DNA from 3 places in the Mesorhizobium sp. M7D.F.Ca.US.005.01.1.1 genome. Region 2 is predicted to be linked to each of the others. Evidence: predicted binding sites of a transcription regulator. Region 2 holds the regulator's gene; each other region holds the start of a gene.
The links. The regulator PhoB, encoded in region 2, activates phosphate uptake and scavenging genes when phosphate is short. The targets are predictions, from matches to a motif close to TGTCATNNANCTGTCAT.

Region 1 (7,759 bases), 3.6 Mb from region 2:
CCTTCAGGAAGGCTTCGTTGACGACCGGCTGCGCCTGCGCGCCGGCGGCACGGCCGATGGTCAGCGTCGCCTGGAAGTTGCCGCGCGCAAAACGCTTCTGAAGTAGCTGCCGGACGGCTGGTTCCAGCCGCTCGAAGCCTTGCGGCAGTCGCAGCCGGACCTCGACGCTCTTGCCGTTGACGGACTTGACCTCCCAGGCGATCGAGGTGCCCTCATGCTCGGCGACGGCACGTGCAAAACCGGTCATGCTCTGCAAATTCATATCGCCCACACGTCCCTGGTGCACCACCCCGAAACCGGCTTTCCGGAGAGGAGCAAGTGCGGCTTGAAAATGACTGCGCCGCAGGCGCGTCGAAATCGGACGCGCGGCGCTCTTCCAAATGTCAGGGCATCGCCTGGTGAGCAATGCCCTTCCTTATTCTACATTCTACTGGGCAGCGCCCGCGTCACCGCCGCTGTCGTCGCCACCGTCAACCGGCACACTGTCAGCCGGCTTATCGGCATTGCTGTCGCCGGCGCCAGTTGTGTTGGCGGCCTTGGCGGCCTCATCTGCCTGCTTCTTCTGCAAGGCGCGATAGCGGGCGACATTCTCGTTGTGCTCGTCAAGCGTCGCGGCAAAGACGTGCCCGCCGGTGCCATCGGCGACGAAGTAGAGGTCGTCGGTCTTCGACGGGTTGGCCACCGCCTCCAGCGCTGCACGACCCGGATTGGCGATCGGCGTCGGTGGCAAGCCGTTGATCACATAGGTGTTGTAAGGCGTCTGCTTCTGGATGTCCGACTGGTAGATCGGCCGGTCCGCCGGCTTGCCCTTGCCGCCGAACAGCCCGTAGATGATGGTTGGATCGGATTGCAGGCGCATGCCCTTGGCAAGCCGGTTCAGGAAGACGGCGGCAACCCGTGAACGCTCGTCACCCTTTCCCGTTTCCTTCTCGACGATCGAGGCCAGCGTAACGAACTCTTCGATGTTGGCCAGCGGCAGGTCCGGCGCGCGCCGCTGCCAGACATCATCAACCAGCTTCTTTTGATCCGCCAGCAGCTTGTCGACCATCTGCTGGCGCGTCGCGCCGCGCGTGAAGCGCAGGGTGTCGGTGGCGAGACTGCCCTCTGGAGGCGTGGTCGCCGGCATATCGCCGCTCAAGGCAGTCTCGTCAGCGATGCGCTGCAGCGCCTGCTCGACCGTCAGCCCCTCTGGAATGGTCAGCGAATACATCACCGACTTGCCGCTCTTCAAAAGCTCCATGATGTCGCGCATGGAAGCCCTGGGCTTGACCTCGTACTCACCGGCCTTCAGTGCGGAATCATTGCCGAAGGCCCGCACGCCAAGGCGGAATACCCGGGCATCGCTGATCAGTCCGCGGCGTTCGAGCTGGTCGGCGATATCCTGGACGCCGGTGTTCGGCTTGACCAGAAAGGTGTCGCCATTGGCCGAGGGGCCGGGCTCGGTGAATTCCTGCTTGCCGAAATAGACCGCGACGCCAGCCGCCAGAACCATCAGCATCACCGAAGAGATGACGAAGTTCATGAACACGACGACCTGGCTGCGTGATGCACGCGAGCGCTTCGGCGGCGGCGTGCCGGCCTCCGGCCGCAACGCCTCGCTGGCCGTTTTCGGCACGATCGGGCCGGATGTCGCCGGCCGTTGCCCGAATTCTCCGTTGCCTGCCGGATTTGTGTTCATTTCGCCCTACCGTTTGATCGCCCAACGAATCCCCAGCGGCAGAGTAGGGGCGAATATGGCAAAATTGACGGCACGCCAAAGCGTCGCCCGATAGCCTGACGATCAGCCATTGTAGCGCTGGAAGACCAGCGACGCGTTGGTACCACCAAAGCCGAAGGAATTGGACAGCGCCACGTCGATCTGGCGGGCACGCGGCTTGTTCGGCACCAGGTCGATCGCGGTTTCGCGCTCCGGGTTGTCGAGGTTGATGGTCGGCGGCGCGACATTGTCTCTGATGGCAAGGATCGAAAAGATCGCTTCGGCGGCACCGGCCGCCCCGAGCAGATGGCCGATCGACGACTTGGTCGACGACATCGAAATCTTCGACGCGGCATTGCCGACAAGCCGCTCGACAGCGCCGAGCTCAATCGTGTCGGCCATGGTCGAGGTGCCGTGGGCGTTGATGTAGTCAACATCGGCAGGTGTCAGCTTGGCCCGATTCAGTGCGGCCGTCATGCAACGGAAGGCACCATCGCCATCCTCGGCGGGCGCCGTGATGTGATGCGCGTCGCCGGTGAGACCATAACCCGTCACCTCGGCATAGATCTTGGCGCCGCGCGCCTTGGCATGCTCGAGTTCCTCGAGCACGACAACGCCAGCGCCCTCGCCCATGACGAAGCCGTCACGGTCGCGATCATAGGGGCGCGACGCCGTTTGCGGCGAATCATTGCGCTCCGTCGACAGCGCCCGGCACGCGGCGAAGCCGGCGATCGAAAGCCGCGTCACCGGCGCTTCGGCGCCACCGGCGACCATCACGTCGGCATCGCCCCACATGATCAACCGGGCAGCATCGCCAATGGCGTGCGCGCCAGTCGAACAGGCCGTGACGACGGCATGGTTCGGACCTTTCAGCCTGTGCCGGATCGAAACCTGCCCGGAGACGAGATTGATGATCTGGCCCGGGATGAAGAAAGGGCTGATGCGGCGCGGGCCGCGTTCCTTGAGGATCATCGCGTTCTCGGCGATGCCTTCGATGCCGCCAATGCCGGAGCCGATCAGGACGCCGGTGGCGCACTGCTCTTCATGCGTCTTGGGTTCCCAGCCGGAATCCTTCAGCGCCTCGTCTGCGGCGGCAATCCCGTACAGGATAAAGTCGCCGATCTTGCGCAATTCCTTCGGCTCGAGCACGGCCTCGGGATTGAAGGTGGCATTGCTGCCATCGCCACGCGGAATGACGTGGGCGATCTTGCAAGCAAGATCCTCCACCTCGAACTCGGTGATACGCTTGGCAGCGCTGCGGCCGGTCAGAAGTTCCTTCCAGCTGTGCTCAAAGCCCATGCCGAACGGCGACAGCAACCCAAGGCCCGTGACGACGACACGCCTCATCGCAGGTCCTCCCCGGTGATGACTGCAGAAAGCGTCAGGCCGAAGCCTTGTCGATGTACTTCACGGCATCGCCGACAGTCAGGATGGTCTCGGCGGCATCATCGGGGATCTCGACGCCGAATTCTTCTTCGAACGCCATGACGAGTTCGACCGTGTCGAGGCTGTCGGCGCCCAGATCGTCGATGAAGCTCGCCTGCTCCGTCACTTTGTCGGCATCGACGCCAAGGTGCTCGATGACGATCTTCTTGACGCGCTCTGCGGTGTCACTCATTTGGGCATCCTCGTCTTTTGTTTGTCTGTCTTCGTTAGCGGGCAGAATGCCGCTAATCAAGCTGAAAGATGGTCCTGCCGGAAACGCAACGGCTACAGACCGGTTTTTGCCCGAACCGCCGGGTTGCGGGCCGCATTACACGAAAAATAGCTGAGGTCCAAGCCGAAATGGTCTCTTTTCACAGCCCGCCGGACCTTGTTCAGAATTCGCCCTGCCGGATCATATGGTGCGGTTTTCGAGAACCGGAGCGGAGCATACTTGGAGTACGCGAGCACCGGAAGCGCAGACAACCGTAGCAGATGGCCAGCAAGGTGGAATTATCAACAAGGCCCGTCAGATCATCGCCATGCCGCCATTTACATGGATGGTCTGGCCGGTGACGTAGGCGGCTTCGTTGGAGGCGAGATAGGCAACGGCGGACGCGACTTCAGCGCTGGTGCCCATGCGGCGCGTCGGGATCGCCGCCATGATCGCCTCTTTCTGCTTGTCGTTGAGCTTGTCGGTCATCGCCGATTCGATGAAGCCCGGAGCGACGCAGTTGACGGTGATGTTGCGGGTGGCGATCTCCTGCGCCAGCGACTTGGAAAAGCCGATCATGCCGGCCTTGGAGGCGCAGTAATTGGTCTGGCCGGGATTGCCGGTGACGCCGACCACCGAAGTGATGTTGATGATGCGGCCGTGGCGGCGGCGCATCATCGGGTGGGTGAGTTCGCGGGTCAGCCTGAACACGGCGGTCAGGTTGACCTCGAGCACGGTGTCCCAGTCGGCATCCGACATGCGCACAAACAATCCGTCCTTGGTGATGCCGGCATTGTTGACCAGGATGTCGACGCCTTCGAGATCGGCCTCCGCCTTCTGGCCGAGCGCCTTGACGTCGTCACGGTTGGACAGATTGGCCGGAAACAGCTTGACCCGGTCGCCAAGCTCGTTGGCAAGCGCTTCCAGTTTCTCGATGCGGGTGCCATGCAGGCCGACGATCGCGCCTTGCGCATGCAGCACTCTGGCGATCGCCTCGCCGATGCCCCCGGATGCGCCGGTGACGAGAGCCTTGCGGCTAGTCAATTCGAACATTTTTGTCTCCTGATTGAGAAGAGAACACCCTGTTTTACAGGGATGGGATCAAATGACGCTTTATGCAAGCGCTGCCAATGCCGCCTCGACCTCAGCCGCAGAGCCGACCGACGCGGTGGCGATGTCGCGGTTGATGCGCCGCGCCAATCCCGAAAGCACCTTGCCCGCGCCAATTTCGTAAAGCGTGGTGACGCCATTTGCGCCGAACCATTCCACCGTCTCGCGCCAGCGCACGCGGCCGGTTATCTGTTCGACCAGGCGGCGGGCGATCTCGTCCGGATCGCTCGACGGCGCCACAGACACGTTGGAGACGACCGGGACGGCCGGCGCGTTCTTTGTCACACCGGCGAGTGCGTCGCGCATGACGTTCGCGGCCGGCGCCATCAGCGCCGAATGGAAGGGCGCGGATACCTGCAGCATCAGCGCGCGCTTGGCGCCCTTTTCCGTGCACAATTTTGCCGCCAGTTCGACCGCGGCCTTGGCGCCGGAAATGACCAGCTGGCCGCCGCCATTATCGTTGGCGATCTGGCAAACCGCCCCGTTGGCCGAGCTTTTGGCGGCTTCTGTGCAGGCAGCCTCGACATCGGCCTGCTCCAGTCCGATGATCGCCGCCATCGCACCCTCGCCGGCCGGCACCGCCGCCTGCATGGCATTGCCGCGGATGCGCAGCAGCCTGGCGGCATCGGCAACCGAAACGAACCCTGCGGCCGCGAGCGCCGAATACTCGCCCAGCGAATGGCCGGCGACATAGGCGACCTTGCCTTTCAGCGAGAAGCCGCGCGATTCCAGCGCCCGGATCGCGGCCAGCGACACCGCCATCAGCGCCGGCTGCGCGTTGGCGGTCAGCATCAACGTCTCTTCCGGCCCTTCCCAGATCAGCTTCGACAGGTTTTCGCCGAGCGCGTCGTCGACTTCCTGGAAGATCCTGCGCGCCTCGGGAAAGGCGTCGGCGAGATCTTTGCCCATGCCGACTGCCTGGCTGCCTTGTCCAGGAAAGGTGAATGCAACGGCCATGCGAGGACTCCCAAGGGCTGGTTTTGCTTATCTGATAGACGAGTTTTTCTTGCCTGTGACGCAAGGCAGGTCGCCAAGTCAAGCCCAGTTCGACCCCGCCCGGCGGCGGCTTCGTCTGCCGAGTGCCTGTTCCGAAAGGCTTTTTGGCGATCACTCCTGATGAAAACCGCTCACGATTCGTTTGCTGGCTCTTCTTATTTTCGCTACAGGCGCTAGCTTTGCGTGACAATTCTATGACAATCGAGTGACGTGTTTGTCGCTGGGTGGGGAAGTTAAGGTGGCAAAGAGTTACAAACGCGCAGGCAAGGCCGCGCCACAGTTCTTGGAAGACGACCCTTCCACCGGCTATCTGCCGGGCAGGAGATGGCCGGTCGTGCGCTATGGGCTGATCAGCCTGGCGATCGCTGCCATGCTGGTGTTTGCCATCGAACTGATCGTGCGCGGCGACTTTGCTGGCACCGTCTCCTTCTTCCTGCAGCCGCTCAAGCCTGGCTGGACCACCATTGTCGTGTTTGCGCTAATCCTGATCGGCCTCGATGCGGTGCTCGGCCGCAGCCACCAGAGCCTGATGATCGTCGCGCCGCTGACCTTGTCGCTTGCCTTCGTCGGTCACCAGAAGTCGCACTATCTCGGCGATCCGCTCTATCCGACCGATTTCCTCTATGCCCGCCAGACTTTCGCGCTGCTGCCGCTCCTGGTGCGCGACCGGCCGATGACCGCGCTTGCCATGGTCGTCGGCATCGTCGCCGGCCTGTCGCTGCTCGTCTATGGCTGGCGGCTGTGGCGCCGCAAGGTTCCGGTGCTCAGCCGCAAGGGACGCCTTGCCCGGCTGACGCTGGCCGTGCCGCTGCTCGCTTTCTTCGTTTCGATCATGGACTATGCCACCTTCTCCTGGACCAGGGACAGGCTGCAGATCATACCGATCATGTGGGACCAGAAGGAAAATTATGCCTCCAACGGCTTTGCGCTGGCCTTTGCCCTCAACGTGCCGATGGCGCATGTCTCGGCGCCATCAGGCTATTCCGACAAGGCAATCGCGGCGATCAGCAGGACTGATGTGACCGCCTCGGTGCCGGCCGAGAAGCCCGACATCATCATCGTCATGAGCGAGTCCTTCTGGGATCCAACCAAGCTGCCCGGCGTCACCATCACGCCCGATCCGATCCCCAATGTGCGGGCGCTGCGCTCGGGCTCGATGTTCTCGCCGGAATTCGGCGGCATGACCGCCAACATCGAGTTCGAGGCGCTGACCGGCTTTTCCAACGCATTCCTGCCGGCCGGCAGCATCCCCTATCAGCAATATGTGCGCACGCCGACGCCTTCGCTCGCAACCTTCCTCAAGAGCCAGGGTTACCGCGCGCGCGCCATCCATCCCGGCACCAATTGGTTCTGGAACCGTGGCGCAGTCTACGCCGATTTCGGCTTCAACGATTTCAAGTCGGAAGAAACGCTGCCGCCGATGCAGAAGCGCGGGCCGCTGGCATCGGATGCGGCGATGACCGACGAGATCATCAGCGAGGCCGACGCCAGCGACGAACCGGTGTTCTTCTTTGCGGTCAGCCTGCAAAACCACGGTCCCTACGAGCCGAACCGCTATTACAATCCCACCCATACGGTGCAGGCGCCGATCAGCCAGTGGGCGCGCGAATCGCTGCTCAGCTACGCCGAGGGCTCAGCCGATGCCGATCGCGGTCTCGAACGCCTGGTCGAATGGGCGAAGAAACGCTCCCGCCCCACGGTGATCGCTTTCTTCGGCGACCATCTGCCGCCGCTGGGGCCGGTCTATGTCGAAACCGGCTTCCTGAAGGACAATGTCGCGCCGCGCAAGGAAGCCTCGCCCGAGGCCGCCCTCGAACACCACGAGACGCCGCTGGTCATCTGGTCGAACCGCACCGGGCCGGCTGAAGACATGGGCGCCGTCAGCCCGGCCTTCCTGCCCTATCATATCCTGAAGACGGCCGGCATCAGCCATCCCTACTACACCGGATTTCTGGGCAAGATGAGCGAACGTTACCGCGTCGTCGACCGCAACCTGTTGCTGACGCCGGCTGGCGAGGCCACGCCCGATTGGGCGCGGCAGAAAGAGATCGACCCGGCGATCCGCGATTTCCGCCTGTTGCAGTACGACATGATGTTCGGCAAACGCCACGCAGCGCCAGACTTCTTCCCCGAAACGGTTGACAAGGTTGTCGCCGCCCATACGAGTTGAACCGATCGATCTCGTGAGGAGCCGGCCGGTCTCTCTCGGGTCGAGCGTTCAATTCGTCAATTGCAGCTTCGTGAACTTGTTGGCGATCTGCAGGAACACGTTCGGCAGTTTGGTCGGATCGTTGACGGCATAATAGTCGCTCGGGTCTGAG
Region 2 (7,759 bases):
TACTACGGCCAGTCGAAGGCGCTGAAGGACATCACGCTGTCCTTGCCCGAGCGCAGCGTCACCGCCTTCATCGGGCCTTCGGGCTGCGGGAAGTCGACGCTGCTGCGCGTCTTCAACCGCATCTACGAACTCTATCCCAAGCAGACCGCCGAAGGTCAGGTGCTGCTCGACGGCCAGAACGTTCTCGACCGCTCGCAGGATCTCAACCTGCTGCGGACCAAGATCGGCATGGTGTTCCAGAAGCCGACGCCATTTCCGATGTCGATCTACGAAAACATCGCTTTCGGCGTCAGGCTCTATGAGAAGCTCAGCAAGTCCGAGATGGACGGCCGCGTCGAGCAGGCGCTGAAGCGCGCAGCACTCTGGACCGAGGTCAAGGACAAGCTCAACGCCAGCGGCCTCAGCCTCTCCGGTGGTCAGCAGCAGCGGCTCTGCATCGCCCGCACCGTGGCGGTGAAGCCGGAAGTCATCCTGCTCGATGAGCCGGCCTCGGCGCTTGACCCGCTGTCGACCGCCAAGATCGAGGAGCTGATCGACGAGTTGCAAGCCGACTACACGATCGTCATCGTCACCCACAACATGCAGCAGGCGGCGCGCGTGTCGAAGCAGACGGCCTTCATGTATCTGGGCGAACTGGTCGAGTTCGACCGCACCGAGAAGATCTTCACGTCGCCCCGCGAGAAGCGCACGCAGGACTACATCACCGGCCGCTTCGGCTGAGTTCAGGCATACGAGGGACAAGATCATGGGCGAACACACAGTCGCTTCTTTCGACGAGGATCTCGGACAAATCAGCAGGCTCATCAGCGATATGGGCGATCTCGCCGGCTCGATGGTCGGTGGTGCCACCAAGGCGCTTTTGAATTCCGATAACGCCCTCGCACAGCGCGTCGTCTCCGACGATGCGATCATGGACGCGCGCCAGCGCGAGCTCGACGACCGCGCCATCACGTTGATCGCCAAGCGGCAGCCGATGGCCGACGATCTACGCCATGTCGTCGGTTCGATCCGCATGGCCGGCGATCTCGAACGCATCGGCGACCTTGCCAAGAACATCGCCAAGCGCGTCGGCACCGTCGGCCTCAGCGTCACACCGCGTGACCTGTCGCATTCCATCGACGCAATGGCCCAGCTGGTGCTGATCCAGGTGCAGGGCGTGATCGAGGAGTATGCGGCGCGCGACGCCGCGGCCCTGGCGAAACTGCGCGCCGCCGACGAGCGCATCGACGTCAAATACACCTCGGTGTTCCGCGAACTGCTGACCTACATGATGGAAGACCCGCGCAACATCACTGCCTGCACGCATCTGTTGTTCTGCGCCAAGAACCTCGAGCGCATCGGCGACCATGTGACCAACATCGCTGAAAATGCCTATTATGTTTTGACCGGCACGCAGCTGCCCGCCAATCGCCCGAAGCAGGACGAGACGGCAATGTCCGCGCCGGCGGCATGACGACAGGGGTGACCAGTCGATGATCGCGCCACGCATCATGGTGGTGGAGGATGAGGAGCCGCTAGGCGTGCTGCTCCGCTACAATCTGGAATCCGAGGGTTACCAGGTCGAGGTGGTGACGCGCGGCGACGAGGCCGAGATCCGGCTGCAGGAGAACGTTCCCGACCTTCTGGTGCTCGACTGGATGGTGCCTGCGGTTTCGGGTATCGAACTCTGTCGTCGGCTAAGGATGCGTCCCGAGACCGAGCGGCTGCCGATCATCATGCTGACCGCGCGCGGCGAGGAAAGCGACCGCGTGCGTGGCCTGTCGACCGGCGCCGACGACTATCTGGTCAAGCCGTTCTCGACGCCGGAATTCATGGCCAGGGTCAAGGCGCTGCTGCGCCGGGCCAAGCCGGAAGTGCTATCCAGCGTGCTCAAGGTCGGCGACATCGTGCTCGATCGTGAGTCGCACCGGGTCTATCGTAAGAAGAGCGAGATCCGGCTCGGACCGACAGAATTCCGCCTGCTAGAGTTCATGATGCGTCATCCCGGCCGTGTGTTCTCGCGCAGCCAGCTGCTCGACAATGTCTGGGGCGAGACAATCTATATTGACGAGCGCACGGTGGACGTTCATGTCGGCCGGCTGCGCAAGGCGGTCAACAACGGCCGCATGCCCGATGTCATCCGCACGATCCGAGGCGCGGGCTACGCGATCAGGGAAGACTGAGCTCCCTCGTTTGAACTCACGCCACGTTCTTGCCGACGAGGCCAGCTCTCGCCTGCACGCCCGGTGCGAAAATCTCCTGGTCGACGAAGGTCAGTGCGCGCATGGCGCAGCCTTCGCGGATCAGCGGCAGTTCGTTCGGCTCGGTGTCGAAGGAAATCGATTTCGAGTGCTGGCCGCCGGCGGTCTGGGCAATCGCCTCGCGCAATGCCGGCTCGATCAGGTCGAAGGCAGCGGCGCTGACGCCGACCATGGCGACGGGCGCCGGATCGATCAGTGCGAACAGGCTGCCGAGACCGTAGCCGAGCGCTTCGCCGGCCTTGCGATAGGCCTCGCGCTCGGGGCCATCCCTTTCGCGGGCCGCGGTCGCCAGCGCGCGCATGTCGGCGTCGCTGACATCAGCGACGGGTTCTGCGTCCTCGCCCAGCTGCCTGGCGTTGCGCCAGATGGCGTAGTTTCCGGCATAGGCCTCGACGCAGCCGCGCCGCCCGCAGCGGCAGAGCGCACCTTTCGGCTGATGGATCATGTGGCCGAACTCGCCGCCCGAGGAATGGGTGCCGGTGAACAGCTCGCCCTTCAGCACCAGGCCCATGCCGATGCCATGCGACAAAAGGATGGCGATGAAATCGTCGCGGTAGCGATCAGGATCGCGCCAGCGTAGCGCTATCGCCATCATGTTGCAGTCATTCTCCATGGTGGCGGGGATGCCGAACTCGTCCTCGAGTATGTCGGCGAAGGCGATGTCGGTGTGCGGCGTGATCGGCGACCACAGCATGGCGCGGGAGCGGGTGTCGGTGATGCCCTGGATTGCCAGCGCGATGCGGGCGATGCTGCGGACGTCGAGATCAGGGTCCTCGAGACGGCGCCGCACGATTGCCGTGCATTCGCCGATCAGCGCGTCCCGCGACATGGTCAGCGTGTCCAGCCGGCGCTGTTCCTCTGATATCACCTGGCCGGCATAGTCGATGACGGCGACGGAGAGAAAATTCAGCGACAGCACCACGGTCATCACCGCCGCCGCTTCCGGATTGAGGCTGAGGCCAACCTGCGGCCGGCCGCGTTTGAGCGAGCCGGCCTCGCTTGGTTTGCTTTCGGTCAGGATGCCTTCCCCGATCAGGTCGGAAGAGATAGCCGATATGGTCGAGTGGCTAAGGCCGGTTGTCGCTGCGATCTCGGTGCGGGACGGCTGTCCGGCGCGGCGCACGGCCGCAATCACCATCGCCCGGTTGCGCCGGCGCAAATCGTCGTGGCGGATTCCGACCGACATGTTTCTTCAAGTCCTCCCGGTCGCCGCGGTTCTCCGTGCCCCTCGAACGCTGTCGGCAACGCAGTCAAATACTGGCAGAAGCCGCCCACTCTGTCATTTATTTATTCCGGGGCTCGAAAAAAATTCGCGAGCACATCAAAATCCATCAGAATCGATGTTGACAGCGTTCGGGTGTTGGACCAGTATTTTTTCGGGGCTCGAAAAAATAGGGCCTCTGTGCCGGCCTTCGGGTCAGTTTGGTCGCGCCATACGCGGCGCAGGGAGGATATTATGAAAAGATTCACAGCCGCCATCCTGGCGGGTGTCGCCATGTCGCTGACGCTCGCGTCGGTCGCGCAGGCGAAGGACAAGGTCATCGGCGTTTCGTGGTCCAACTTCCAGGAAGAGCGCTGGAAGACCGATGAGGCCGCCATGAAGACGGCGATCGAGGCTGCCGGCGACAAGTACATCTCCGCCGATGCGCAGTCCAATCCCGGCAAGCAGCTTACCGATGTCGAAAGCCTGATCTCGCAGGGCGCCAATTCGCTGATCATCCTGGCGCAGGATGCCTCGGCCATCGGCCCAGCGGTGCAGAAGGCGCTGGACGAAGGCATTCCGGTCGTCGGCTATGACCGTCTGATCGAGAACAAGGACGTCTTCTACCTGACCTTCGACAACAAGGAAGTCGGCCGCATGCAGGCCCGCGAAGTGTTCAAGGTCAAGCCGGAAGGCAACTATGTCTTCATCAAGGGTTCGGGTGCCGATCCGAATGCCGACTTCCTGTTCTCGGGCTCGATGGAAGTGCTCAAGGAAGCCATCGACAGCGGCAAGATCAAGAATGTCGGCGAGGCCTATACGGACGGCTGGCTGCCCGCCAACGCCCAGAAGAACATGGAACAGTTCCTCACCGCCAACGACAACAAGGTCGACGCCGTGGTCGCGGCCAATGACGGCACCGCCGGCGGCGTCGTCGCGGCACTGACGGCGCAGGGCCTTGCCGGCACCGTGCCGGTCTCGGGTCAGGACGGCGACCACGCCGCGCTGAACCGCATCGCACTCGGCACGCAGACCGTGTCGGTGTGGAAGGACGCGCGCGAACTCGGCAAGAACGCCGCCGAGATCGCCTCGCAGCTCGCCGACGGCAAGAAGACGAGCGACATTGCCGGCGCCAAGGACTTCACGACACCGGGCGGCAACACCGTCAAGTCGCTGTTCCTGACCCCGGTTGCCATCACCAAGGACAATCTCAACGTCGTCATCGCCGCCGGCTGGATCAAGAAGGACGAAGTCTGCGCGGGCGTCGCCGCCGGCACCGTCGCGGCCTGTAACTGATCTGGATCACGTCGAAATATCTGAACGCCGCGGCCCAAAAGCCGCGGCGTTTTCTCAAAAAGATTTGTATTTCCGCATCACGCGGATAGCTTCGGGAGCAATTCCAGGAAAAGTGCGTAGCGGTTTTCCGTCCGGAATTGCGTCAAAACAAAGAGATAGAACGGTTCGGCGTTTCCGGGAATCGGTGAACCGTTCAAGGCTGGGTTCCGGCATCCGCGTCAGACGGCCAGCCGGTGGGAGGAAATCATGACCGACACGACGTCCAACCCGCAGGCCGACACCGCGCGTGCGTCGGAGCTCGGCGTGGTCGCCCGGTTCCTGAAGGCGACCGAGATCGACACCCGCATGCTCGGCATGGTCGGCGCCCTGCTGATCATCTGGATCGGGCTGCATGTCATTTCCAGCCTGCGCCTCGGCGTCAATCCGCTCGATTTCGACAGCCGCACCTTTCTGACGCCGCGCAATCTCTGGAACCTGTCGGTACAGACATCGGCGGTCGCCATCATGGCCTGCGGCATGGTGCTGGTCATCGTCATGCGCAACATCGACCTGTCCGTCGGTTCCGCCGAGGGCCTGATCGGCATGGTGATGGGATTTGCCCAGGTGCATTTCCTGGTGCGGTTTGTCGGGCTCGAACTCGGCAATCCGTGGATCTGGGTTCTGGCGCTGGTCATCGGCCTGGCGCTCGGCCTGCTGATCGGGGCCTTTCAAGGCTTCGTCATCGCCTATCTCGAAGTGCCGGCGTTCATCGTCACGCTGGGCGGACTGCTGGTCTGGCGCGGTGCTGCCTGGTGGGTCACATCAGGCCAGACGGTGGCACCGCTTGACGCCACCTTCCAGCTCATGGGCGGCGGGCCGTCGGGATCGATCGGCGCGACCTGGAGCTGGGTCGTCGGGATCGTGGCCTGCCTCGCCGTGGTGTTTGCGCTTTTCAACGGGCGGGTGCAGCGCAAGCGTTTCCGGTTTCCGCTGCGTCCGATCTGGGCCGAGACGCTGCTCGGCGTCGTCACCTGTGCCGTCATCATGGGTGCGGTCTGGCTCGCCAACTCCTATCCGTGGCCGATCGGCATCGTGAACCGGTATGCGGCCGCCAACAACATCACCGTGCCCGAAGGCGGCCTGTTCATCGCTCACGGCATCGCCATACCGGTGCTGATGGCGATCGCCGTCGGGCTGGTCATGACCTTCATCACCAACCGCACGCGTTTCGGCCGCTATGTCTTTGCCATCGGCGGCAATCCCGAGGCTGCCAATCTCGCCGGCATCAACACGCGCTGGATCACCATGAAGGTGTTCATGATCATGGGCGTGCTGGCGACGATCGCCGCCGCGATCTCCTCGGCCCGGCAGAATTCGGCGACCAACGTGCTTGGAACGCTAGACGAGCTGCTGGTCATTGCCGCCGCCGTCATTGGCGGCACGTCGCTCGCCGGTGGTTCGGGAACGATCATCGGCGCCATGCTCGGCGCGCTGCTGATGCAGTCGCTGCAGTCCGGCATGGTGCTGCTCGGCGTCGACTCGCCGCTGCAGAGCATTGTCGTCGGCGCCGTGCTGGTCATCGCCGTCTGGCTCGACACCGTCTATCGCAAGCGCGTCTAGGAGGCATGGCCATGACTGACAAGATTGCTCCTGCGGCCACAGCACTGATCGATATGCGCAACATCTCGATCGCGTTTGGCGGCATTCGCGCCGTCGACGACGCCTCGATCGATCTCTTCCCCGGCGAGGTCGTGGCGCTGCTCGGCCACAACGGCGCCGGCAAGTCGACGCTGATCAAGATCCTGTCCGGCGCCTACAAGCGCGATGCCGGGCAGATCTTCGTCAATGGCGAGGAAGCGTCGATCTCCAACCCGCGCGACGCCAAGAAATACGGCATCGAGACGATCTACCAGACGCTGGCGCTGGCCGACAATGTCGATGCCGCCGCCAATCTGTTCCTCGGCCGCGAGCTGATGACCGCCTGGGGCACGCTCGACGACGTTGCCATGGAGGCGGAGGCGCGCAAGGTGATGGGGAGGCTCAATCCCCGCTTCCAGCGCTTCAAGGAGCCGGTGATCAAACTGTCGGGCGGCCAGCGGCAATCGGTGGCGATCGCGCGCGCCATCCTGTTCAACGCACGCATCCTGATCATGGACGAGCCGACGGCAGCGCTTGGTCCGCAGGAAACGGCGCAGGTCGGCGAGCTGGTCAAGCAGCTCAAGTCCGACGGCATCGGCATCTTCCTGATCAGCCACGATATCCACGATGTGTTCGAACTTGCCGACCGGGTCTGCGTCATGAAGAACGGCCAGGTCGTCGGCACAGCCCGCACCACCGATGTGACCCAGGACGAGGTGCTCGGCATGATCATTCTGGGCAAATGCCCGCCCGGTGCCATTCCCGGACCGGGGGCGCTGAAGATCGCTGCCTGAGGTCAGACCAGGTCGCGGGTTGCCAGACTCGTGATATGCTAGCCGTCAGCATGGCTTGGCCCTGCCATTGTGTTGGCACGGCGACTTGCCCATAAAGGTCCCTATTCGCTCAGGGACCACATCATCCGTTGAAGAAGCTTTTTCCAATCGTCGCGTTCATCGCCGTTGCGCTGATCAGCATGACGATGGCGGGGTTTGCCTATTTCGCGACGCAAGAAGCCGCCCGCATCAAGTTCGAAGCGACGGCCGACGACGCGCTCAACCGAATCGAGAGCCGCATCGACCTGCATTTGTCGCTGTTGCGCTCGACGCAGGCCCTGTTCGACGCCCGCAACGGCGATATTTCCGGCAACGAGTTCAAGGCGTTCTTCAAAGCGCTCGATGCCGACAACAATTTTGCCGGCTTGCGCGGCATCGGCTATGTCAGGTTGGCGAAGGCTGGAGACGAGGCGGCGGTCGAACGCGATATGCTGCGCGACCATGGCGTCAACCATCCAATCTATCCTGACACCACGCAGCCTTGGCGCACCCCCATCGTGCTGTTCGAGCCGCTCGACCCGTCCAACCAGGGCAGCATCGGCTATGACATGTTCAGTGAACCGGTGCGGCGC
Region 3 (7,759 bases), 1.7 Mb from region 2:
TTCACGCACGGACTGGACGTCCAGGTTACTGTCGAACCGGCTGTTGGGGAAACCGGCCCAGAGACGCCATGCACTCCTGGGATCGTTGAGCGAGAGCGGGATGACTTCGGAATAGATCAGATTGGGGTCGGCCGCCGTGAAGGCACGGGAATCCGCCGCGAGCGCCGTCGACATCTTGTGCTGGTCGGATTCAAAGCCGTAGCCTGAATTGACGATGACATAGTCGCTGCTCGGCAACAGTTTGCGCAGCGCCGAGGTAAGCATGATCGCCGAGACGGAGCCGCGCAAGCTGCCATCCCCGCCGAAGACCGGGACCGAAAGGATGAAACCGGAGCGGTCCGCGTCATTGCCGGTGTGGATGAAATCGGTGTTGTCGCAGGTGATGAGCTCCTTCGTGCCGATAATCGGCACGTTGAGCCCGTCGATGGCGTTTGAATTCGGATAGTTCGTCTTCAGCCAGGCGAGCTGCTTTGCCAGTTCGTGGTATTCATAGGTCTCGATCTCCTCGGGGGGGCGGACCAGGGCATTCTGGTCCAACTTTCCGGGCTTCGCGTCCGCGGCGACCTCGGATCTCGCCTTGGCATTCACGATCAGCTGGTCGAATTGGAGGATCGGCTCCTCGAGCTTGCCGGTCACCGCATCGAAGCGGTCCGGGTTGAAATCCAGCGGCAGGAAGTAAACCTCGGAAATGGAGACGTTGTTGGCGAGGTTGTTGTAGATCTGCTGGATTGTCGCGCGGCCTTCGTCGCCCAGATTGGTGCCATGCCGGTCGAGGTTTTGGACGCTGGGCAGATAGGTCAAGGTCCGCACATTTTCATAGACGGCCCGCAAGGCGTCTTCGACGGTCTTGGCTGTCGCTCTGGAAGCGGCCTGGGAATTCTCGAGATAGCGCTCCTTGGCCAGCGCGAAGTTTCGCTGGGCATCGATATGCAACGCCGCCAGCGTCGCCGCGCCGGTCAACATGATAACAACAAATCCGGCCGCTCGCCTGAATGCGTTCATCAGCGCCCCACCATCGAGTGACGAGGATTACCGGAAAGCGGTTTAGGAAGCGCTAATGGGATATGTCTCTCTTTACCGGTCCCAAGCGTTGCGGCGCATCAAATCCGGCAAATCCAGAACCCTTTCTTTCGCCGGCGGACAGGCCAAACGAGCAAGGCGGTTCAGTTCGCTGGCGCTGCCTGCTGGTCGGCGTCGGTCAGCGTTTGCAGGAAGGCGACGATGTCGTCGATCTCGGGATCGGTGAGAGCTGGCTTGTTGCCGGGCTTCTTGCCGAAGGGCGGGTCCTGATTGAGGTTGACCCAGTAAGCCTTTGGCAAATCGGCGTTTTGCCGGACCGTGCCGTCGGTGTTTCTCGGGTACCAGCGGCCGGGATCGGTGTCGCGCGTCGCGTAGAAGGCGACCGCGTCGCGCAAGGTGTGGAAAGTGCCATTATGGAAGAAACTTTTGCGCACCGCCACGTTGCGCAGCGTCGGCGTGCGGAACAGGCCGCAGTAGTCAGCCCGGCTTTTGAAGTCCGTCCTGAGCGGGCCGCATAGGCCGAGATCGACATAGGCGGGGTCGGCATTGGCGGGAATCGCCCTGTTGCGTGGCACGGCAATGGCGATCAGGCCGAAATCGGTGAATTGCGGCGGTTCGCCATCATTGGCCGGTTCGCTCAGATGGCAGCTGGCGCAATTGCCCTTGGCCGCGTCCTCGAACAGCGCGCGGCCGCGCAATTCCTGCGGCGACAGCGTCGCCTTGCCGGCGAGGAAAGCGTCGTAGCGGCTGGAATAGGGATAGAAGTCGGGCGCACTCTGCTCGAAGGTCCCAAGCGCCTCGGCGGCGGCGTCGAGGGCGTCGTCCGGACGGTCGAACACCTGATCGCCGAACGCGGCCTTGAAGTCGTCGGCATAGGCGGCCTTGCGCAAGGCGGCGGTGACGGCGGCGGCATCCTTGTTGGCCATCTCGAACGGCGACAGCAGCGGGATCTTCGCCTGATCGCTGCCGCGGTCGGCACGGCCGTCCCAGGTCAGGCCGCCGGTTGGACCATTGTCGACGCTCTCGTCGCCCTCATCCTCCGAATCGTAGAAATGCTCGGTGAAGGCCGGCGCGGCCTGCAAATAGCGAAGCGAGGGCACGGCACGCAGTCCGGGCTGGTCGAGATGCGGCCCGCCCATTTCGACGGGTGCCGCCGAGGCCGGGCCGAAGGCATGGTGCGGGTCGTGGCAGGACGCGCAGGCCTGCTTGCCGGACGCAGACAGCGCCGGGTCGAAGAACATTTTTCGACCAAGCGTGGTCAGGGCGGCGGCGCGTGCGAAGGCATCCGCCCGCGACATCGGCCCGGGATGGACACTGCCGGTTCCGGCGCGAACAAGGGTTGCCGGCAGGGTCACGGCAAAGCTAAATATCGATGCTGCAGCGGCCGCGATCATCAGGCTTTTCCATCGTCCTGTCGTCATGGGCTCAATCCGGTTTGCCTGGGAATTAGGTGCGCACTGCAACGGATTGATGACTGGTCCATCCGCTCACGCAACCGTGTTCGCCGGCAGCGCAGATGTCACAAAGGTGACAAGGCATCGACTTAGCCTTTGCAGCCATGGCCGTTGCCCCCAGCCATGCATTGCCCCTCTAGCCATCACCCCAGCCATGAGGACTTCCCATGACGCGGCCTTTTATCTCCCTTTGCCTCGCCAGTACGGCCCTGGCATCCTTCGCCAGCGCGGCCATGGCCGCACCGCCCGGCTACGACAAGATCGACACCGTCGTCGTCATCTACGCCGAGAACCGCAGCTTCGATAATCTCTATGGCGGCTTCCCCGGCGCCAACGGCCTGGCCAATGTCTCGGCCGACCAGGCGCGCCAGCTCGACCGCGACGGCAAGCCGCTTACGGAATTGCCGCCGGCCTGGGGCGGGCTGACCGCCAAGGGCGTGACGCCGCCGGTCACCGAGGCGCAGTCGGCGCATCTCACCAATGCCAGCTTCGCCATCGACGATGCCAGCGGCTTCAACGAGAAGACCTCGGTCATCACGCGCGACCTCTGGCACCGTTTCTATCAGGAGCAAATGCAGATCGACGCGGGCAAGAACGACAAGTTCGTCGCCTGGGCCGATTCCGGCGGCCTGGTGATGGGCCATTATGACGGATCGGTGCTGCCGATGTGGGCGGTGGCGAAGAAATACGTTCTGGCCGACAATTTCTTCCAGGGCGCCTTTGGCGGCTCCTTCCTCAACCATTTCCAGCTCGCCTGCGCCTGCGCGCCGGTCTATCCGCACGCCGACACCAGCCCGGTGAAGGGGCAGATCGCCGTGGTCGAAGCCGACGGCAAGACGCTGAAGGTCGCCGACAATTCGCCGCCGTCGGCACTTGGCGGCGCACCCAAATTCGTCAATGACGGCGCCATCACGCCCGACTTCTATGCGGTCAACACCATGCAGCCGCCCTATCAGCCGAGCGCCAACAAGCCGGTCGAGAGCGGCGACAAGGCACTGGCCGATCCGGCGCAGCCGACGACGCTGCCGCCGCAGCACGACATCACCATCGGCGACCTGCTGACGCTGAAGGGCGTCGACTGGGCCTGGTATGCCGGCGCCTGGCAGGCAACGCTCGACGGCAAGAACGCGACGCCGGTGCCGAACTTCCAGTTCCACCACCAGCCGTTCAACTATTTCGCCGCCTACGCGCCGGGCACGACCGCGCGGACAGAGCACCTGCGAGACGGTGGCCTGGATGGCGCCGAGTTCATCAAGGCGATCGACGACGGCAAGCTGCCTTCGGTGAGCTTCTACAAGCCGCAAGGTAATCTCAACGAGCATGGCGGCTATGCCGATGTGGCGAGCGGCGACCAGCATCTCGCCGACCTCGTTTCGCATCTGGAAAAGAGCCCGCAATGGAGCCACATGCTGGTGGTCGTCACCTATGACGAGAATGGCGGCTTCTGGGACCATGTCGCGCCGCCCAAGGCCGACCGCTGGGGGCCGGGCAACCGCATCCCGGCCTTCATCATCTCGCCCTATGCGAAGATGGGCACGGTCGACCACACGCAATACGACACGACGTCGATCCTGCGCTTCATCACCGCGCGCTACGATCTGCCGGTGCTGACCGGTATCGTTGCCCGCGACAAGGCGCTGCGCAACAACGACCAGCCGCCGATGGGCGACCTGAGCGCAGCGCTCGATCTCAGCCGGTAGGTGGACTTCAAATCTTGCCGCCGCGTCGCAAAGGCGCGGTGGCCTGTTTCAAGGGCCGGTCACCAAAGCGAAAACCAGTTTCTGCAGATTGCCACCATCGCCGAATTCGACGCGGTCGAAATCGCGGCTTGCCTGTACACGCGCCTTCGAGATCGCGTCGAGCCGCTTGACCACCTCGGCCCTGGTCTTGCTGCATTTGGGATCGTCGGCAATGGTCAGGCCGTCCGTCGCCGCTTCAATGTCGTGGACCATCTGCACCATGCTGGCGCCATGCACTTGTTCATGGGCGCTGACGCTGGCGATGAAGACGTCCCAGCTCTTCTGGACGGCCGGCGGCAACGAACCCGCAGGCTTCGGCAAGGCGTAGGTGATGATCAGTTTCGGCCGCCCCATTGTCAGCACGCAGTCCTTGCCCCTTGGCTTGTAGTCCCTGCCGCTCCAGGTCAGTTTGAAGTTGGTGTAGGCCATGGTGCGCGTCTTGGCGCCGCGGATCAGCGGCCCTTTCTCGCCGATCGAGCGGTAGAGTTCGGCGCCGGACTGGCCCGAGATGGCGTAGGTCTCGACTTTCTCGACCGGCTTCCACTGCGCATGGGCGGTGAGCGGCAAGGCCAGCAAGGTGGCCAACAGAAGACACAGACGAACACAGGCTCTCAACACCGCTCTCCGCAAAATCAGGACCGGGCGACATCTGCGCGACGGGCAATGCCACAGGACAGCTTTTCCTATAGAATGCCTGCTGGTGCTGCAAATGCCCTAGAGGGGGTCAATTGGGGGAAGTCATGAGAGCTGGATATCTCGTCGTCGCCGGTGCGGTCGCGGTCCTGCAGGCCGCGCAGCCGACTTTTGCCGCGTCGTGCGGCGGCTGGGCTGCGAAGATGGAGGAAGACGAGGGCGGCAGCGTGCTGACCGCCTCGGTCTGCGGCGGCCCGAAAGGCGATGCGTATCTGATGCTGACCTGTTTCGACACGCCGGTGCTGAGCTTCGATCTCGGCGCCACAGGCCAGCAACTGGAGCCTGGCATCAGCGGTTCGTTCGAGTTCAAGGCCGACGGCAAGACAGTGACCAAGACGCTGCAGCTCGAGGCCATGTACAATTACTTCGTGGTCAATCTGGCGAAAGCCGATCCGCTGCTGGACCTGCTGCGCGGAAAAGGCGAGGTCAGCGTCAGCGCGGCCAAATACGGCCAGACCAGTTTTCCGCTGAAGGGCTCGAGCGCTGCCATCGGCAAGGTGCTGGCGCAGTGCGGCAAGGCCAAGCCGGCGGGTGATGCGGATTGAACCTCAGAGGGTTGCGCCAGCGCCCGGTGGGAGCGTATCCAAATCTTGCCGCTGCCAGCGCCTCACGATATGCCCGACACCATGATCACCTTCCGCCGTGCGCAAGCCTCCGACCTGCCTGACATCGTCGCCATGCTGGCCGATGATCCGCTTGGCGCCGGCCGCGAGGACGCCTCGGTGCCGCTGGCGCGGGGCTATATCGATGCGTTCAACGCCATCGACGCCGATCCCAACCAGCTGCTGGCGGTGGCCGTCGAGGGCGCCGAGGTGGTCGGCACCTTGCAGATCACCTTCCTTGCCGGCCTCTCGCGCAAGGGCGCCTGGCGCGGGCAGATCGAGGCGGTTCGGGTCGCCGGCCACAGGCGCTCGGGCGGCATCGGCAGACTGATGGTCGAATGGGCGATCGCGCAATGCCGCGCGCGCAATTGCAGCCTCGTCCAGCTGACCACCGACAGGTCGCGCGCGGACGCGCACCGGTTCTATGAAAGCCTCGGCTTCACCGGCAGCCATCTCGGCTACAAGAAGAGCCTTTAGCCGGACGGAAAACCGCTGCACACTTTTTGTGGAATTGCTCGCGGCGTTCGTGCATTGCGCTGGCGCATTCGGGAAATCGTTCAGGCACACTTCAATTCGCAGGCAAGAGGGGATATAGGTCAGGCAAGTTGACCTATATTGCTGCGTCTGGGGAGGCGTGTCGTGACTTTGATGAACCTGTTGGCTTCGCGCTCGTCGCGCATGAAAGCGTCCGAAATTCGCGAACTCCTGAAGCTGCTCGACCAGCCCGACATCATCTCGTTTGCCGGCGGCATTCCCGATCCGGCGCTGTTCCCGGCCGAGGCCATCCGCGACGCCTATGCCGATGTGCTGGGCGGCGCAGAGGCGGGTGCCGCTCTGCAATACCAGGTCTCGGAAGGCTATCTGCCGTTGCGGCGCTGGCTGGCCGGGCAAATGGGCAAGCTCGGCGTCGCCTGCGACGAGGCCAACATCTTCATCACCTCCGGTTCGCAGCAGGCGCTGGATTATCTCGGCAAACTGTTCCTGTCGCCGGGTGATACCGCGCTGGTGACATGGCCGACCTATCTCGGCGCCTTGCAGGCCTTCAACGCCTACGAGCCGCGCTACGAGCGGCTGACGGTGGACGGCGGCAACATGACGCCGGATGCCTATCGCGCGGCGGCTGCCGCTAATGGCGGCAAGGCCAAGTTCGCCTATCTGGTGCCGGATTTCGCCAACCCGACCGGCGAGACCTTGAACCGCCAGCAGCGCGAGGCGGTGCTCGACCTTGCCGGCGAACTCGACATCGCCGTCATCGAGGATGCCGCTTATCGCGCGCTGCGCTATGACGGCGAAGGCGTGCCGCCGATCCTGGCGCTCGACTGCATCAGGTCCGGCGGCATCGACAAGGCACGCACGCTCTATTGCGGCTCGTTCTCGAAAATCCTGTCGCCGGGTATGCGCGTCGGCTGGGTCTGCGCGCCGCGCCATGTGGTCGAGAAGCTGGTGCTGATGAAGCAGGCCTCCGACCTGCACAGCCCGTCGATCAACCAGGTGGTGATGCATCGCGTCGCCGAAGCCGTGTTCGACGGCCAGGTAGAAAAGCTCATCGGCGCCTATCGCGAGCGCCGCGATGGCCTGCTGGCAGCACTGGAAGCCAACATGCCGGAGGGCGTGACCTGGAGCCGTCCGGAAGGCGGCATGTTCGTCTGGGTGACGCTGCCCGAGGGTTCCGATGCGACAGCGCTTCTGGCGCGGTCGGTGAAGGAGGCGCGGGTCGCCTTCGTGCCCGGCAGTGCCTTTTTTGCCGACGGCACCGGGAGCAACACGCTGCGGCTGTCCTTCACGCTTGCCGACCGGCGCGCGGTGAGCGAAGGCATTCCAAGACTGGCCGCCATCCTGAAGGGATAAAGCCAGGCGCCGGAGGCCGGCCTCCTACGCCGTTACGCTCACCAGGTGCTCGAGCTTCGACAGCCTGGCGCGAGCCAGCTTGCCCAGCGATTTCCGGAACCCTTCCTCGCCGTTCTCAACGACGAAGATCAATGTCTTGAAGTCCAGCATGAACTCGTCGATCGCCGTCGTAACCGCCTGCGACCTGCCCTTGAACCGACGCAGCAGAGCGTTCGCTTCTTCGATGCCGTTGATGCCGGCGCTATCGACAAGCGCTTCGAGCCTTTGAAAACAGTCCAAGCAAAATTCCTCCCAGCCGCGCCCCAAAACCCAGTTGGGAGCGGAAGGTTCCAGTTGGGAGAGGTCCCGCGAAAAGAAAATCGCCTCCCACCGCTTGAATTACGCGGATTCGACAGCCCGCCGG

Region 1: a site for PhoB is predicted at 5,622-5,638, ahead of EJ076_RS16380 (LTA synthase family protein). Genes of this name have one in related genera too.
Region 3: a site for PhoB is predicted at 2,480-2,496, ahead of EJ076_RS25635 (acid phosphatase). Genes of this name have one in related genera too.

Annotation. Positions count from the first base shown of each region.
Region 1 is NZ_CP034453.1:3,441,143-3,448,901, reverse strand. It holds gene EJ076_RS16410 (YicC/YloC family endoribonuclease) at 1-262, opposite strand, end outside; gene mltG (endolytic transglycosylase MltG) at 428-1,678, opposite strand; gene fabF (beta-ketoacyl-ACP synthase II) at 1,781-3,043, opposite strand; gene EJ076_RS16395 (acyl carrier protein) at 3,078-3,314, opposite strand; gene fabG (3-oxoacyl-[acyl-carrier-protein] reductase) at 3,648-4,385, opposite strand; gene fabD (ACP S-malonyltransferase) at 4,446-5,399, opposite strand; gene EJ076_RS16380 (LTA synthase family protein) at 5,644-7,608, shown strand; gene EJ076_RS16375 (pilus assembly protein) at 7,657-7,759, opposite strand, start outside.
Region 2 is NZ_CP034453.1:6,998,191-7,005,949, reverse strand. It holds gene pstB (phosphate ABC transporter ATP-binding protein PstB) at 1-720, shown strand, start outside; gene phoU (phosphate signaling complex protein PhoU) at 746-1,453, shown strand; gene phoB (phosphate regulon transcriptional regulator PhoB) at 1,473-2,162, shown strand; gene EJ076_RS34060 (ROK family protein) at 2,179-3,426, opposite strand; gene xylF (D-xylose ABC transporter substrate-binding protein) at 3,697-4,737, shown strand; gene EJ076_RS34050 (sugar ABC transporter permease) at 4,984-6,336, shown strand; gene EJ076_RS34045 (ATP-binding cassette domain-containing protein) at 6,348-7,148, shown strand; gene EJ076_RS34040 (CHASE domain-containing protein) at 7,277-7,759, shown strand, end outside.
Region 3 is NZ_CP034453.1:5,280,703-5,288,461, reverse strand. It holds gene EJ076_RS25645 (EAL domain-containing protein) at 1-1,002, opposite strand, end outside; gene EJ076_RS25640 (cytochrome c peroxidase) at 1,164-2,441, opposite strand; gene EJ076_RS25635 (acid phosphatase) at 2,642-4,174, shown strand; gene EJ076_RS25630 (DUF922 domain-containing protein) at 4,223-4,801, opposite strand; gene EJ076_RS25625 (hypothetical protein) at 4,954-5,451, shown strand; gene EJ076_RS25620 (GNAT family N-acetyltransferase) at 5,533-5,985, shown strand; gene EJ076_RS25615 (PLP-dependent aminotransferase family protein) at 6,157-7,356, shown strand; gene EJ076_RS25610 (hypothetical protein) at 7,381-7,635, opposite strand.